Regions from separate parts of the Tepidibacillus sp. LV47 genome, predicted to be linked through region 3. Evidence: riboswitches for the same ligand, from Rfam matches in the RefSeq annotation. Region 3 holds a riboswitch; each other region holds the start of a gene.
What was found. A riboswitch is a leader RNA that binds a small molecule or an ion and turns the genes downstream of it on or off. The one in region 3 is predicted to bind S-adenosylmethionine.
Positions count from the first base shown of each region.

Region 1: it holds a riboswitch for S-adenosylmethionine, as region 3 does, so the genes downstream of both, ACMW72_RS04410 (homocysteine synthase) here and metX (homoserine O-acetyltransferase MetX) in region 3, are expected to answer to the same signal.
Region 2: it holds a riboswitch for S-adenosylmethionine, as region 3 does, so the genes downstream of both, ACMW72_RS08730 (methionine ABC transporter ATP-binding protein) here and metX (homoserine O-acetyltransferase MetX) in region 3, are expected to answer to the same signal.

Region 1 covers NZ_JBLWIF010000002.1:250,280-255,528, forward strand. Annotated here, with positions in the region: gene ACMW72_RS04400 (hypothetical protein) at 1-213, shown strand, start outside; gene secA2 (accessory Sec system translocase SecA2) at 376-2,889, shown strand; SAM riboswitch class I at 2,959-3,074, shown strand; gene ACMW72_RS04410 (homocysteine synthase) at 3,144-4,433, shown strand; one part of gene prfB (peptide chain release factor 2) at 4,652-4,726, shown strand; one part of gene prfB (peptide chain release factor 2) at 4,728-5,249, shown strand, end outside.
Region 2 covers NZ_JBLWIF010000006.1:140,767-146,015, reverse strand. Annotated here, with positions in the region: gene ACMW72_RS08745 (M48 family metallopeptidase) at 1-45, opposite strand, end outside; gene ACMW72_RS08740 (MetQ/NlpA family ABC transporter substrate-binding protein) at 325-1,161, opposite strand; gene ACMW72_RS08735 (methionine ABC transporter permease) at 1,183-1,842, opposite strand; gene ACMW72_RS08730 (methionine ABC transporter ATP-binding protein) at 1,823-2,857, opposite strand; SAM riboswitch class I at 2,970-3,078, opposite strand; gene ACMW72_RS08725 (OsmC family protein) at 3,356-3,811, opposite strand; gene ACMW72_RS08720 (sodium:solute symporter family protein) at 3,853-5,249, opposite strand, start outside.
Region 3 covers NZ_JBLWIF010000002.1:53,166-58,414, reverse strand. Annotated here, with positions in the region: gene ACMW72_RS03450 (ASKHA domain-containing protein) at 1-749, opposite strand, end outside; gene ACMW72_RS03445 (homoserine dehydrogenase) at 778-2,085, opposite strand; gene metX (homoserine O-acetyltransferase MetX) at 2,072-3,163, opposite strand; SAM riboswitch class I at 3,227-3,334, opposite strand; SAM riboswitch class I at 3,415-3,522, opposite strand; gene ACMW72_RS03435 (cell wall hydrolase) at 3,688-4,122, shown strand; gene gerQ (spore coat protein GerQ) at 4,138-4,554, shown strand; gene ACMW72_RS03425 (class I SAM-dependent methyltransferase) at 4,833-5,249, shown strand, end outside.

The sequences.
Region 1 (5,249 bases), 200 kb from region 3:
TTCGCCATTTCAACGATAACGCAAATGGTTTATAGTGGATTGAAAAAGTCTTATTCTTTTGAGTCAGATTGGATCGCTCCTCTGTTCAGCGTGATTACAATTATGTTCTGGATGATCATCCCCTCCCATTGGTTCGTTCTCCTCCTGTTTGCGATAACATTAGGTATTACTGCCCAAGATAAAGGGAAAAACACAAAGGGGAAATTATTCTAATCTATTGCTGCCAAGCTGGCAGTTTTTTTTTTGGAACGAAATCGGCGTCAAAAACGTTATATAAATAATGGAATGAAAAGGATCAATAAAGATTTTTTGCTCCTATAATGAAAGAGTGATAAAATAAAAACTAAAACTTTTCCTGTGAGAGGAGTTGGACTTGTGTTCGGATTACTAAAAAAAGTCATCGGTGACATGAATGAACGGGAAATTAAACGTTTAAATAAAACCGTTGAAAAAATCAATCAACTTGAAGAACAAATAGGTTCCCTTTCTGATGAACAACTACATGGGAAAACATTAGAATTCAAAGAACGGTTACAAAAAGGAGAAACCCTTGACGATCTTTTGCCTGAAGCCTTTGCCGTTGTGCGTGAAGCTTCTAAGCGGGTCTTGGGAATGCGTCATTTTGATGTTCAGTTAATTGGGGGTATTGTGCTTCATGAAGGCCGTATTGCCGAGATGAAAACAGGGGAAGGGAAAACCCTTGTTGCTACCTTGCCCGCATATTTAAATGCTTTAACAGGCCAAGGGGTCCATGTTGTAACTGTTAACGATTATTTGGCACAACGGGACAGAACTACCATGGGGAAAATTTATGAATTCCTCGGTTTGACCGTTGGTTTGAATATCCATGGAATTTCGCCAGAAGAAAAACAAGCAGCTTATCAAGCAGATATCACCTACGGAACCAATAATGAGTTTGGTTTTGACTATTTACGGGATAATATGGTGTTATACAAAGAACAAATGGTTCAACGTTCTCTAAATTATGCCATCATTGACGAGGTGGATAGTATCCTCATCGATGAGGCAAGGACCCCTTTAATTATTTCTGGGACAGCTGAAAAATCCACCGATTTATACTATGCTGCTGATCGCTTTGTCAGACGTTTGGTTGCTAATGAAGATTATGCTATCGATGAAAAAGCAAATACAGTTACTTTAACCGAATCTGGTGTTGATAAAGCAGAAAAAGCCTTTGGGGTGGATAACCTTTATGATACCAATCATATGACCTTGAATCATCATATTAACCAAGCCCTAAAAGCCCATGTTTTGATGAAACGAGACCGCGACTATGTAGTAAAAGATGGAGAAGTTATTATTGTTGATGAATTCACTGGCCGCTTAATGTATGGTCGCCGTTATAGCGATGGTTTGCATCAAAGTATTGAAGCCAAAGAAGGTCTAAGGGTACAAAACGAAAGCATGACTTTAGCAACCATTACCTTGCAAAACTATTTCCGCATGTACAAAAAATTAGCAGGGATGACGGGTACAGCAAAAACAGAGGAAGAAGAATTTAAACGAATTTATGGTTTAGACGTTGTGGTGATTCCAACCAATAAACCGATGATTCGTGTTGATTTGCCTGATGTGGTATATAAAACGGAACGGGCCAAATTTAAAGCGGTCGTCGATGAAATTGTTCGTCGCCATGAGAAAAAACAACCTGTATTAGTAGGTACCATTTCCATTGAAAAATCGGAACTTTTATCCGAAATGTTGAAACGAAAAGGCATTCCCCATAATGTATTAAATGCCAAGTATCATGAGAAAGAAGCGGAAATTATCGCAAAAGCAGGCCAAGCTAGTGCGGTCACCATTGCTACCAATATGGCAGGTCGCGGTACCGATATTGTTCTTGGCGAAGGAGTTGCTGAATTAGGGGGACTTCACATTATCGGTACAGAACGGCATGAGAGTAGAAGAATTGACAACCAATTAAGAGGACGTGCTGGACGTCAAGGGGATCCTGGCTCCAGTCAATTTTTCATCTCCCTAGAAGATGATTTAATGAGAAGATTTGGTTCTGAACACATTATGAGTATGATGGATCGTTTAGGGATGGATGAGGATCAACCGATTGAAAGCAAGATGGTGACAAGGGCGATTGAATCGGCACAGAAGAAAGTGGAAGGCCATAATTTTGATATTCGCCGTGTCGTTTTGCAATATGACGATGTGATGAACCAGCAACGGGAAGTGATTTATAGTCAACGTCGCCAAGTATTAGAAAGTGACAACTTACGCGATGTCATTATCAACATGATTATGAATTTTGCAAAGCGTCTTATTGATATTCATTGTCCTGCTGAGCAAATTCAGGAAGAATGGGATTTAAAAGCATTGTTAGATCATATGCAAGCCACTTTCTTAGATGAAGGGGTAATAACGGAAAAAGATATTTGGGGCAAAGAACCAGAAGAGATTTTGGAGGTGATTCGCAAAGCGGTAGAGAGACAATATGATCGGAGAGAAGAAGAACTTGGCGAGAATATGCGCGAATTTGAAAAAGTGATTCTCCTTCGCGCTGTTGATAGCAAGTGGATGGACCATATTGATGCGATGGATCAATTGCGTCAGGGGATTCATCTTCGCGCTTATGGGCAAACGGATCCTTTACGAGAATATCAGATGGAAGGATATGAAATGTTTCAGGCGATGATCCAAGCGATCGAAGAAGAAGTGGCTACCTATATTATGAAGGCGCAAATCCAAAATAATCTTCAGCGTAAAGCAGTTGCTGTGGGGCATGCCGTAAATAATACCAATCCAGAGTCCAATTCGAAGAAAAAACCCGTTCGGGTTGGACAGAAAATCGGCCGGAATGATCCATGCCCATGTGGCAGTGGCAAAAAATATAAACATTGTCATGGAGCAGCACATTAATTTATTGACAAGATGTCAGGGTTAAAATATAATGAATTCAATTCCTTTACAATTTCATATTGGTTATGCCTCTTATCCAGAGTGGCGGAGGGACTGGCCCAGTGAAGCCCGGCAACCGACACGCAGTCTAACTGTGTTGGCAGGTGCTAATTCCAGCAGAATCTTGTGATTCTGAAAGATGAGAGGGAAAGGTCATTTGCTCCTTCTCATCGAGAAGGAGTTTTTTATTTTAATAGAAAGAGAGGAGAAACAAGATGAGTCAGGAAAAAAGTTATGAATTTGAAACGATTGCTTTACATGGAGGTCAGCAACCTGATCCAGTAACAGGTTCAAGGGCAGTACCTATCTATCAAACTACTTCTTATGTATTTAAAGACACTGATCATGCCGCGAACTTATTTGCTTTAAAAGAATCAGGTAATATTTATACCCGAATTATGAACCCAACTCAAGATGTATTTGAAAATCGCGTGGCCCAATTAGAAGGCGGAGTTGGAGCCTTGGCTCTTGCTTCTGGATCTGCAGCTATTACCTATGCGATTCTTAACATTGCTGGTGCTGGAGATGAAATCGTATCCTCAAGCAGTTTGTATGGTGGTACATATAATCTTTTCTCTACCACACTCCCTAAATTGGGAATCAAGGTTAAATTTGTTAATCAAAATGACCCAGAGAATTTTCGCCAAGCCATAACCGAAAAAACAAAAGCGATATATGCTGAAAGTATCGGTAATCCAAAAATTGATGTGCTAGATATCGAGACTGTTGCCAACATTGCCCATGAAGCAGGAATTCCTCTGATCGTGGATAATACTTTTGCTACCCCTTATCTTCTTCGTCCTTTTGATCATGGAGCCGATATCGTTGTTCATTCTGCGACCAAATTTATTGGTGGACACGGAACCGCCATTGGTGGAGTGATTGTCGACGGAGGAAAATTTAACTGGAATAATGGCAAATTTCCAGGTTTAACTGAACCAGATCCAAGCTATCATGGGGTGGTATATACAAGAGACTTTGGTTCATTAGCATATATTATCAAAGCAAGGGTTCAGTTATTAAGGGATATGGGAGCAGCGATTTCGCCTTTTAATGCTTTTTTACTCCTTCAAGGATTAGAAACACTACATTTACGAATGGAACGACATAGTGCAAATGCTTTGCAAGTGGCGCAATTTTTAGAAAACCATGATTTCGTTACTTGGGTGAATTATCCTGGACTTCCTTCAAATCCATATTATGATTTAGCGCAAAAATACCTGCCCAAAGGTCAAGGGGCAATCCTCACCTTTGGCATTAAAGGTGGAGTCGAGGAAGGAAAGAAATTTATTAACAACTTAAAACTATTCTCCCATTTAGCCAATGTCGGCGATGCCAAATCATTAGTGATTCATCCGGCAAGTACAACCCATCAACAATTATCTCTTGAAGAGCAACTTAGTGCCGGTGTTACTCCTGAAATGATTCGTTTATCCATCGGAATTGAAAATGTGAATGATCTAATTGCCGATCTCGATCAAGCCCTGCAAGCTAGCCAAAGATAGAAATAATAATGGCTTGTATGTTCTCAGGTTATAGAACATACAAGTCAGTGATATGAAAATGTAGGTTTGTATATTCCATAAGCAGCGACTTTTGGGAAGCACTTTCTCACCTAAGCGCGTTGGAATATGCAAACCTATTTTATATAACTTGTAATCCTTGGAGTGATGGGTAAACTATGGTATGATGAAATTTGAGATTTGTTCAAAGAGGTGAATCTATGTTATCAGAAAGCGAATTAAAGCATGAACTAGAAAAAATGGCCAAACGTCTGGCTGAAATTAGGGGGTCTCTTTGACGTCGATAGTAAAAAGAAAAAAATCTCAGAGTTAGAACAGATCATGGCCCAACCTAATTTCTGGGATGATAATGAAGCGGCACAAAAAGTGATTAGTGAAATCAATGCATTAAAAGAATTAACAGAGCAAATGAATAACCTTGAACAACAATATGAAGATCTGCAAGTGATGTTCGAATTAGCCCTAGAGGAACAAGATGAAACGATGCTTGCGGACATAGAGAAAAGTATTAAGTCATTAAGCAAACGGTTTTCGGAATTTGAACTTCAGCTATTACTTAATGAACCATATGACAAAAATAATGCCATTTTAGAAATTCACCCTGGTGCAGGGGGAACGGAATCACAGGATTGGGCCTCGATGTTACTGCGAATGTATACAAGGTGGGCTGAAGATCATGGCTATAAGGTAGAAACCTTAGACTATTTGGCTGGTGAAGAAGCAGGGGTGAAAAGTGTAACCCTTTTGATTAAAGGTCGTAATGCTTATGGTTATTTAAAAGCGGAAAAAGGAGTTCAT
Region 2 (5,249 bases), on a different contig from region 3:
GTAGATCACAAATAGTATCGTAATCATTCCATAGAACTTTTTCAAAAATACTCCCTCCCTTAGCTTGTATATCTTATCTATATGCAAATAACCCTCTATTTAAATCATAAAAATCGGTTTGGATATGGCTTGTATGTTCTAACGCTGCTCCTAACCTTTCGGCATTCCGTAAATTAGGTCGATGGAAAAGCCTGTTCGCTAAAGTCGCACTTATAAAATATACAAGTCAAGCTTATTAGAGTTAAGTGAGCTATCTTATACTTTCTTAATACAAAAAAAAAAACGGGGCTGGCTTAAGGATCAACCCCGTTTTACTGAAGATTTTTAGAAAGCTGGAACGACAGCACCATTATATTTCTCTTCAATAAATTTTCTTACTTCTTCAGAATTTAATGCCTTTACTAATTTCTGAATCGCTTCTTTATTTTCATCCCCTTTGCGAACAACCAACACGTTGGCATAAGGAGAATCTTTATCTTCAATGAATAAGGAATCTTTCACTGGATTTAATTTTGCTTGTAGAGCATAGTTGGTATTGATGACAGAAAGGGTTACATCTTCTAAAGATCTTGGAAGCATCGCTGCATCTAAAGGTACAATTTCTAAATTCTTTGGATTGTCGACAATATCAGATTTTGTTCCTTTAATCCCAACGCCATCTTTAAGCTTAATTAATCCTGCTTTTTCAAGAAGCACTAGAGCTCTTCCCATATTAGAAGGATCATTCGGAATAGAGACCTTCGCTCCATTTTGTACTTCATTTAAATTTTTCACTTTTTTCGAGTAAATACCCATTGGTTCAACATGGACTTTTGCGATATCTACTAAATTGGTGATGTTACGTTCTTTTGTGAACGTTTCTAAGTAAGGAACATGTTGGAAATAGTTCGCATCCAGTTTTCCTTCAGATAATTGGATGTTCGGTTGAACATAATCTTGGAATACTTTGATATCTAATTTCACGCCTTCTTTTTCTAATGTTGGTTTAATTTTTTCAAGAATTTCGGCATGGGGTACAGCAGTAGCCCCAACAACTAAGGTAATTGCTTCGTTTTTTCCTTGATCAGCATTTGCTCCTTGATTCTCTTGCTTGGCATTGCCACAAGCCACCAAGCTTACACTTAAAATCGCAATGAGAAGAACAATTAATAATTTTTTCATTTTATAATTCCTCCTTAACGTTTATTTTTTATCTATTCTCCTAGAGATCGTATCTCCAAGAGTTTGAACCAATTGGACAAGAAGTAGAATGATAGCGGTCGTAACTAACATCACGGGTGTATTATATAGCTGATAACCATAGATAATCGCCATATTCCCTAAACCGCCTCCACCAAGAACACCAGCCATTGCCGAATAACCGATTAAAGCAACTAAGGTAACGGTGATTCCTGAAATGATCGAAGGCATAGCTTCAGGAAGATAAACTTTAAAAATGATTTGGCGAATATTCGCTCCCATCGATAGGGCCGCCTCAATCACTCCCTTGTTCACTTCCCTTAACGAAGTTTCCACAAGGCGGGCAAAGAAAGGTGCAGCTCCCACGATTAGCGGTACCGTTGCAGCAGTGGAACCGATTGGCGTTCCTACAATTGTGCGAGTAAAAGGAATTAATAAAACCATTAAGATGATAAAAGGAATAGAACGAAAGACATTGACAATCACAGATAATATGAGATTAACGACACGGTTTTCCAATAGTTGTCCTTTGTCCGTAAGAACTAAAAAGATTCCTAAAGGAATTCCAAGGATTACGGTAAACAAACCTGATAAACCCACCATATATATTGTCTCTAATGTTGCTTGCAATACCTCTGTCCACTCATTGGGTTCCAGCCACATTTTCGATCACCTCCACTTCTACACCACAGTTTTTAAGAAATTCAATGGATGCGTTTAATTGATCTTCTGTGGTTTTCAATTGGATATATAACGAACCATAAGACGAACCTTGAACATATTGAATATTTCCTTCTAAGATATTGGGTTCAACATCGAGTGTTTTTACCCAACGGCTAATAATAGGTTGATTGGCATTTTCGCCAACAAACGTACATTTTAAAATATAACTTCCTTTTTCATGGGGTATGTGACGAATCGTTTCTTCGGTATCTTGATGTTCGGTAACTTGTTTAACAAATTCTTTGGTAATTTTTTGTTTTGGATGAGTAAATACTTCTAATACAGGTCCTTCTTCAACAATCTCTCCTTGATCAAGAACAGCTACTTTATGGCAAATCTTTTGGATGACATGCATTTCATGGGTAATTAAGATAATAGTAATTCCTAATTTCCGATTAATCTCTTGAAGCAGGTCAAGAATCGAGTCTGTCGTCTTCGGATCAAGGGCAGAGGTGGCCTCGTCACTTAATAACACCTTCGGCCGGTTAGCTAAGGCCCTTGCGATTCCCACTCTTTGTTTTTGTCCTCCACTTAATTCTGATGGATAAGCATTCGCTCTTTCTGTTAAACCCACGAGATCAATCAATTCCTTCACTCGTTGATCGATTTCCTCTTTAGGCACACCAGCAATTTCTAAAGGAAAGGCAATATTCTCCCAGACGGTTCGTGACCATAATAAATTAAAGTGTTGGAAGATCATTCCGATTTCCTGTCTAGCTTTACGCAGTTCCTTCTGGCTTAATTGGTTCATTTGACGGCCATCAACCCAAATTTCGCCTTCCGTTGGTTTTTCCAACATATTGATTAAACGGATCAAGGTGCTCTTTCCTGCACCAGAGTACCCGATGATTCCATAGATTTCACCTTTTTGGATTTCTAAATTAATTTCTTTTAATGCGATGACTTCTTTATGATTACTGTTGTATACTTTTTTCACTTTATGAAGTCGAATCATTTTACTCACCACTTTCTATCGTTACAACATCTATTGTTGTTTCCTTACATCCGTAAAATAGAAAATCCTTTCTGAAAAACTCAGAAAGGATTGACAACATACGTAAGTCCTTTCCTTATCTTTCAGAACATAAAGTCCTGCAGGAATTGGCACCTTCCCATAATGTTATGGTAGGTTGCCGGGTTTCATTGGGCCCGTCCCTCCACCTCTCTGGATAAGGATATAACATTTATTCACTTTATCACATCAATGTTTCATAATGATCGAAATAAATAGTAACATCTCATAAAGAAACTGTCAACAAGAATTTTTATACATATTAGATAATATATTTTACAAAACAAGTGACAAAATCACTGGCGTTTTAATATGACATTTTCACTGTCGCTTGACACATCCGGCGGCTGGGTTGGCTTCGAATTTGACAGAATGTTATGTATAAAAGCACTTGCTTTTCTCAACAACACTTTTGAGAGAAGACAAGTGCTTGCAGCGATTCTAGAGGGTTGTTTTGTTTTCCGGCTCATACGGGTACACAGTACCATTGATCTCAAAGGAATAAGTGACCGTCGCTACCTTATTTATCATGTTGGCCGCTGAGCAGTAGACCTGTTCAGCCATTTGTATCGCCTTATTAACCTTTTTAGGAGAAATGTTTTCCCCGGAAAGCCGGTATACCACATGGATATCACTAAATACTTTGGGATGTTCGTCTACTCTATTTCCATTAACTTCGATGTCAAAACGGTCGTACTTTACTCTCATTTTGTTAAGAATATGGCCAACCTCTATGCCTGTGCAGCCGCCAAGAGACATTAACATTAGCTCCATGGGTCTTACACCTTGGTTTTGTCCACCATAAATAGCTGCAGCATCCATCGGAATCCTGTGTCCGTTATCATCCGTGCCGACAAATTTCATATTTCCTTCCCAGGTAATGTTGACTTTTGACATGTATGATCTCTCCTTTTATTTTGCACTGTTTCTCTCTAAGTTTAAGCATCCAGGCTTAAGGCTTGTTCTATACTCTGTTCTTCTAGCTTTGTTGTTATGGCGATGGTCATCATAAACACCCCTGCGACAATCAGGAAGGATGCCAGCCCCAACAACCCTTTGGTATATAACCATTGAGATCCAAAAATGATGGAAATAACGGACAGGATACCAATAGTAGCTCCAGTCAGGGCCACATTTTTACGAAGTCCCGAAAGCTGGCCACCCACCTTAAACTTTCCGGCCTGATCTATAAGGGTCACGATAATCATGGTCAACATGTTGACAGACATCCCCAAAAATACAGGATGAACATTGTAATAGAATTTGACGGGGTCCCAATTACCCAGCGCATACCAGCTTAATCCGGAGATAAAACCCGTAGCCAGAGCAGCGGTCGCAGCTCGTCTGGTAGCAAGCGGCCAGAAGAGCGCCGCAACAACCGGGGCAAAGGTTGCGCCATTACGCAGGGTCCAGGCAAATACGTTCCACCAGGCAGCTTGTTCGCTGCGCAAAAAGCCCAGAATGATCATGACAACCGTCAGAACAACCAATGACCACTTGGTGTAGGTGACTTTTTGCTTATCGGTTAACGATGGGTTGATGGCTCCGGTTACATCACGTCCCAAACTGGTGGAACCAGAGAACTGGCAGGAAGCCCCCCAACCTAGAGCACAGGCCCAAATCCCCAGGAAGAACAATCCGACAAGGGGTGCTGGTAAAACCGTGGCCAGGTATTTGGGAACCATGACCATACCACGTGTGCCACCGGGTACCACAGCTGCCGCTGCCAACCCGAAAAGAACTCCAAAGAATACGAAAAAGATATTAGCGCCAAAAGCCATTAGCATGCCTTTTCGTCCTTCTTCGGGTGTGCGGCAGGACAACGCCATTTGGAAAGCAGCTTGGGCTAATAAGACGTTAATGATAAAGGTTGCAAACCAGGAGATGATCACCTGCAACCCTACATTCGTCGTATTAAACATGCTCGGGTTGGTGACTGCCAGATGCTTTAATCCCTCAATACCAGGATTGATGAAAAAGGCTACCGAACCAATAATGAACATGACAAAGAACATAATCGTGTTAGCGGTTTGGGTCATTACCACCGACCACATGCCGCCTGCTTGCAGGTAAATGAGCAGTAACAGGGCCACAAAAGCAACTGACGTGGTAATGGGGATATTGGTGAATACACTCACCGCTGAAGCGAAGGATAACGCAGTGGCTACAGACCACATGGGGAAAGTAAACGCCGTAATGGCGCCGGCAACCCCCATAGCCAGACGTCCAAAAGTATCGCCAATCAACCCGCTGACCGTTACCATCATGCGCTTGCGAAATGTTCCAATTAACAACAGGGCAATTATCAGAACATGTAGCATTTCGGCGATCCCAT
Region 3 (5,249 bases):
ACAATCGTTTTCTGCAGTATTTTGATCCCATTTTTCTTCTCTGTTGCATAACTAATCCGCGAAAGCACATCGGCACCATATTGGGCTTGACGATTTAACCGAGATGCCACTGCTAATTCTTCCCCTGAAACTAAATCCAGCAAATAGCCGACGACACTTGTAGAACCAATATCAAAGGCAATTCCCAGCAATTGATTGGTGGTATCCCCTTTTTCTATATGGATAACTTTCCCCATAGGGTCAAAAGTTAAGGTGAATCCTTCTTTGTTTCGAAGCAATAGAGGGATTTGTCTTAGTTGTTCTAACGTAAATTCCAATTTTTCTACATCTGACAGAAAGTCATAGATTGAATCAAGATCAGAGGTTTCTGGATTTTGCATGGGAATAAACCTTTTTCTAAGGAAAGGAACAATATCAACATCTCTTTCTACACTATTTTCCATCACTTGCAGTTTTTCTTCTTGAAGCTTCGGTACTTCAATGTGCAGTGCTTTGTCAACGTATACTTGGCAAGCGAGGTGATACCCTTCTTTTTTTTCGCTTGAAGTGAGCACTTGTTCTTCGGTCCGATTAAAAGGAAGGGCTTCTTTGATTTTCACTTTGCAAGTACCACAACGACCTGTTCCACCGCAGGTAGCAGAAAGCCCTATTTCTTCCTCTTGTATGACATCAAGAAGATTTGTTCCTGTTTTTACGTATCGAGTGATTCTCGTATTTCCTATATTGATGTAGATGGTTCTAGCTGCCATCGTTCTCCCGCCTTATCCTCATTTCTTTTTATGCATATACTTTTTTCTTGATCTTCTCTTCTTGTTCCTGCCAATTAGAAATAGGATACCATTTCAATCCCCAGTTCGGTTCTTCTACTTGGTGGCGAAATTGTTGAATCGATTCTTCTCTAGCTGAAAGGATATAACCAGAAGCTAATCCATAATTCTTTATCTCTAACCATTCATAGGCATGAATGGTTAGTCCAGACTCTTGAAAGCGATTTTTCAAGACAATGTCTTCATTTTTCCCATGTTTTGGTTTTGGCTGAATCACAAACCAATATGACTCGTTTTCTTTTTGATTGGTCATTGGTTTCCATTTCATTTCTTTTGTTGCAACGTCTATATTCTGACGTTGCCATACATTGACAAGATCTTCGATGATTGCACTTGCCGTAGCTAGAGAACCGGCTCCACTTCCTTGTAAAAACAATCGACCTGCTAGATCGGTTTCAACAACAATTCCGTTTTCTACACCTTCAACATAATAGAGAGGATGAGATTTTGTTAGGAATGTTGGTTGTACTTTTGCTTCAATACGAGAGCCCTTTTTTGAGAGAGAAGCGATGAGCTTTAAACGTAGCCCAAATTGTTCAGCAAGGACTAATTCTTCAATTAAAACTCCCTCTATTCCTATACGCTCCACATAATTCCAATTGGGTTGTTCACCGAAGATTAAATCACTGAGAACCATTAATTTGAAAAAAGCATCCCATCCTTCGATATCATTATTTGGATCGGCTTCTGCATATCCCTTTTCCTTTGCTTCCAATAATGCTTTTGCAAACGGAATTTTCTTATCCCGCATCTTTGTCAAAATATAATTGGTCGTTCCATTGAGGATCCCTTCTATTTTTGTAATTTGATTCACTTGCAATAAATCTTGTAATGTACGGATAATAGGAATCGCTCCTGCAACACTAGCCTCATATGCGAGTTGAACGCCTGCTTTCTTGGCAAGGTTACTTAATTCTTTTCCATGAAAAGCCATTAACTCTTTATTTGCAGTAATCACATGGCAACCTTTTGTTAAGGCTTGCTCAATATAGGTTTTTGCTGGTTCAATTCCACCGATCATCTCAATGACAAAATCGATTTTTGGGAGTTGAAGAATTTCTTGATAATAGGTCGTCAACGTAACAGAAGGGTCAATAAGGATGTCTCTTTTTTTCCCTTTATTTTTAATAAGAATTGCCACTACTTCAACTTTCTTTCCTAATAAAGCTTGAAGTTGCGCCTGATGGGTTTGAATCGTCCTATATACTCCCTTCCCAACAGTACCTAGACCCAATAATGCGACTTTAATGGATTCCATATATACCCTCCTTCACTAGATGGGACCATTTCTCAAATTCAACCAAAAAACCATCATGGCCAAATTGTGTATCCACCTCATAAAATTTTCCTTTCCCACCTAATTGCTGATAATGTTCAACGAGTTTTGCCAATTCTTTGGGTGGATATAGTAAATCACCTTTAAAGCCAATGGCAACGATCGAAGCTTTCACAACTTCTAATGCTGTTTGCCAATTGCCACGACCTTTTCCAAGATCAAAAAGATCCATCGCTTTTAATAGATACAGATAACTATTGGCATCAAACCTTTTCGCTAATTTTTCCCCTTGATAGCGTAAATAGGATTCCACTTCAAAGGTTGTCTCATAATGATGGATTCCCCAATCTTCTTTTTGCGCCCTTTGAAAACGAGCATTAAATAGTTCAGCGGATCGATAAGTAACCATCCCTACCATACGAGCAATTTTTAATCCATGAATCTGTTCGTTTGAAAGATAATTCCCTTGATTCCATGCTGGATCATGAATGATTGCCAACCTTGCGATCAAGTTATAAGCTATCGCATAATCGCTAAGATAGGGTGTGACTGCAAGGGGAATTAGCGTATCCATAAAATCCGGATAAAGCACTCCCCACTCTAACACCTGCATTCCACCTAATGATCCACCGATAATCGCCTTGACATGGTCAATTTTCAGCTTTTTTAAAGCGAGATATTGAGCGTGAACCATATCACGAACGGAGACAAATGGGAAATTAGCTCGATAAGAATTGCCCGTATCGGGATCTATGGTTAATGGACCTGTTGACCCATCACATCCACCAATCACATTCATCGTGATCACTTGGAATTCTTGCGTATTAATCGCTTTATCTGGCCCAATTAATCCTGACCACCAGCCAGGGTTTTGTTCTGTTCCAACGGCAAATTGATTTCCTGTTAAAGCATGACATACAAGAATAACCGGCGCTTCCTTTGATCCTACCCGTTCATAAGCAATCTGTACATTTTTTAACTTTTTCCCTGATTCTAAAGATAACTCGCCAATTTGAATGACACTTGCTTCATAGGGTGATTGCACCTTTATTCCTACCATCAAAATCCCCCCCTAACTGTAAAAAACCCTCTTCATAAGAAGAGGGTAGTTTTTCTTACACTCTTCTTATCTCTCGGAGAATCGCCTCCGCAGGAATTGGCACCGCGTTTTTTTTAAAAAACCGGTTGCCGGGCTTCATTGGGCCAGTCCCTCCACCTCTCTCGATAAGAAAGAATTACAAATGATTCAATTTTACTTTTGAAATTAAGCGTAAAAAAACCTCTTCATAAGAAGAGGGTGTATTTACGCTCTTCTTATCTCTCGGAGAATCGCCTCCGCAGGAATTGGCACCGCGTTTTTTTTAAAAAACCGGTTGCCGGGCTTCATTGGGCCAGTCCCTCCACCTCTCTCGATAAGAAATCCTGTGTTGTTTTAAATTGTTAATGAAATCATATAATCATTTCCATTCTATGTCAAGATAAAATTGAAATTTCTTCCCTTTTCGAAATTTCCTATGATAATTTTTCACCAATTTTTTTAAACAAAATATATTGTTATAGAGGCCTAATATGCGAGGTGAGTCAATGGCTGTTATTAAAGCAAACATAAACGATTTGAAATTATTAGCTAGATTAATGCGGGCAGAAGCAGAAAGTGAAGGGAAACTTGGGATGTTGCTAGTTGGGAATGTTGGAGTAAACCGGGTACGAGCTAATTGTTTAGATTTCAAAGGGATCCGAACTGTGCCGCAAATGGTCTTTCAATCCCCAGGAGGATTCGAGGCAGTACAAAAATCCTATTTTTATCAAAGAGCACGCACTTTAGAAATCCAATTAGCTCGAAAAGTGGTCAATGGAGAAAAATATCATCCTGCTACTTTTGCCCTATGGTTTTTTAATCCAGGAAGAGAAAGTTGTCCTAGTAGGTGGTATATAGCATGGAATACAGGACGATATAAATCCCATTGTTTTTATGCACCTACTTATTCAGACTGTCCTTCAGTTTATGGAACTTTTTAAAAGGAGTGATTGTTTATGTATCAATACTATCCTTATTTTTATGATCTATTTTCAGCTTATCAATATGATCAAAATTTCCCTCAACCTATAATGGCGATGCAACCAATGTATCCAATGCAACCCATGCTTCCAACTCCCCAAGCCCCTGAACGCAGGATCGAAATTCCAGGGCAATTACCTATAGAGGAATCCTATATTGAAAACATTTTGCGATTAAATCTCGGAAAAATTGCTACCATTTATATGACTTTTGAAAATAATAAAGAATGGAATGCAAAGGTATTCCGCGGAAGACTAGAAGCAGCAGGTAAGGACCATATTATTATTAGTGATCCTGAAACAGGCAAAAGATATCTTTTATTGATGGTTAATCTCGATTATATTACCTTTGATGAAGAACTGAATTATGTTCCTCCAGCGATTCAAAGATAAACACGAAAAAGGCAGGAAGAAAACGTTTATTTCCAGCCTTTTTTAAACGTATATAAGACCCATGACTTGTATGATTCTAACGCACTCCGATACCTCGCGGTTTTCCTTGAATAAACAGTCGGTAGAAAAACTCGCTCGCTCAAGTCGCCCTTATAGAATCATACAAGCCTATTTTTATTGCATTTTCTTTGATTCTTTGATTGATTCTTTGAATATTCCCCCTTATATCTGGAAATATTTTAGATGTTTAAACAAACGATTAATAGGGGTTTAGGAAAATGAAGGAAATTGAAAGAATCAAAGAAGCCTATGCAAAACGAAACCAACTTGCCAGACATAATTGGTATGAACCTTTAAATCCAGTCGTTTATTTAACCCAACAAGAAAAAGAACGAAAACTGATTCAGTTGTTGAAATGGGCAAAACTTGAACCTTTAGCCGATAAAAAGGTTTTAGAAATCGGTTGTGGTTCTGGCAGTAATCTTCTTTTTCTTATTCGCTTAGGTTTCAAACCGGAAAATCTTGTTGCCAATGAACTATTAGAAGAAAGGGCCTTGCATGCTAGAAGAACATTACCGATCGTTACCAAAGTGATGATTGGTGATGCTTCTACCCTTGATTTGGCTGATCATAGTTTTGATATTGTTCTTCAATCAACAGTTTTCACATCCATCCTTGATGAAGAGTTTCAACAA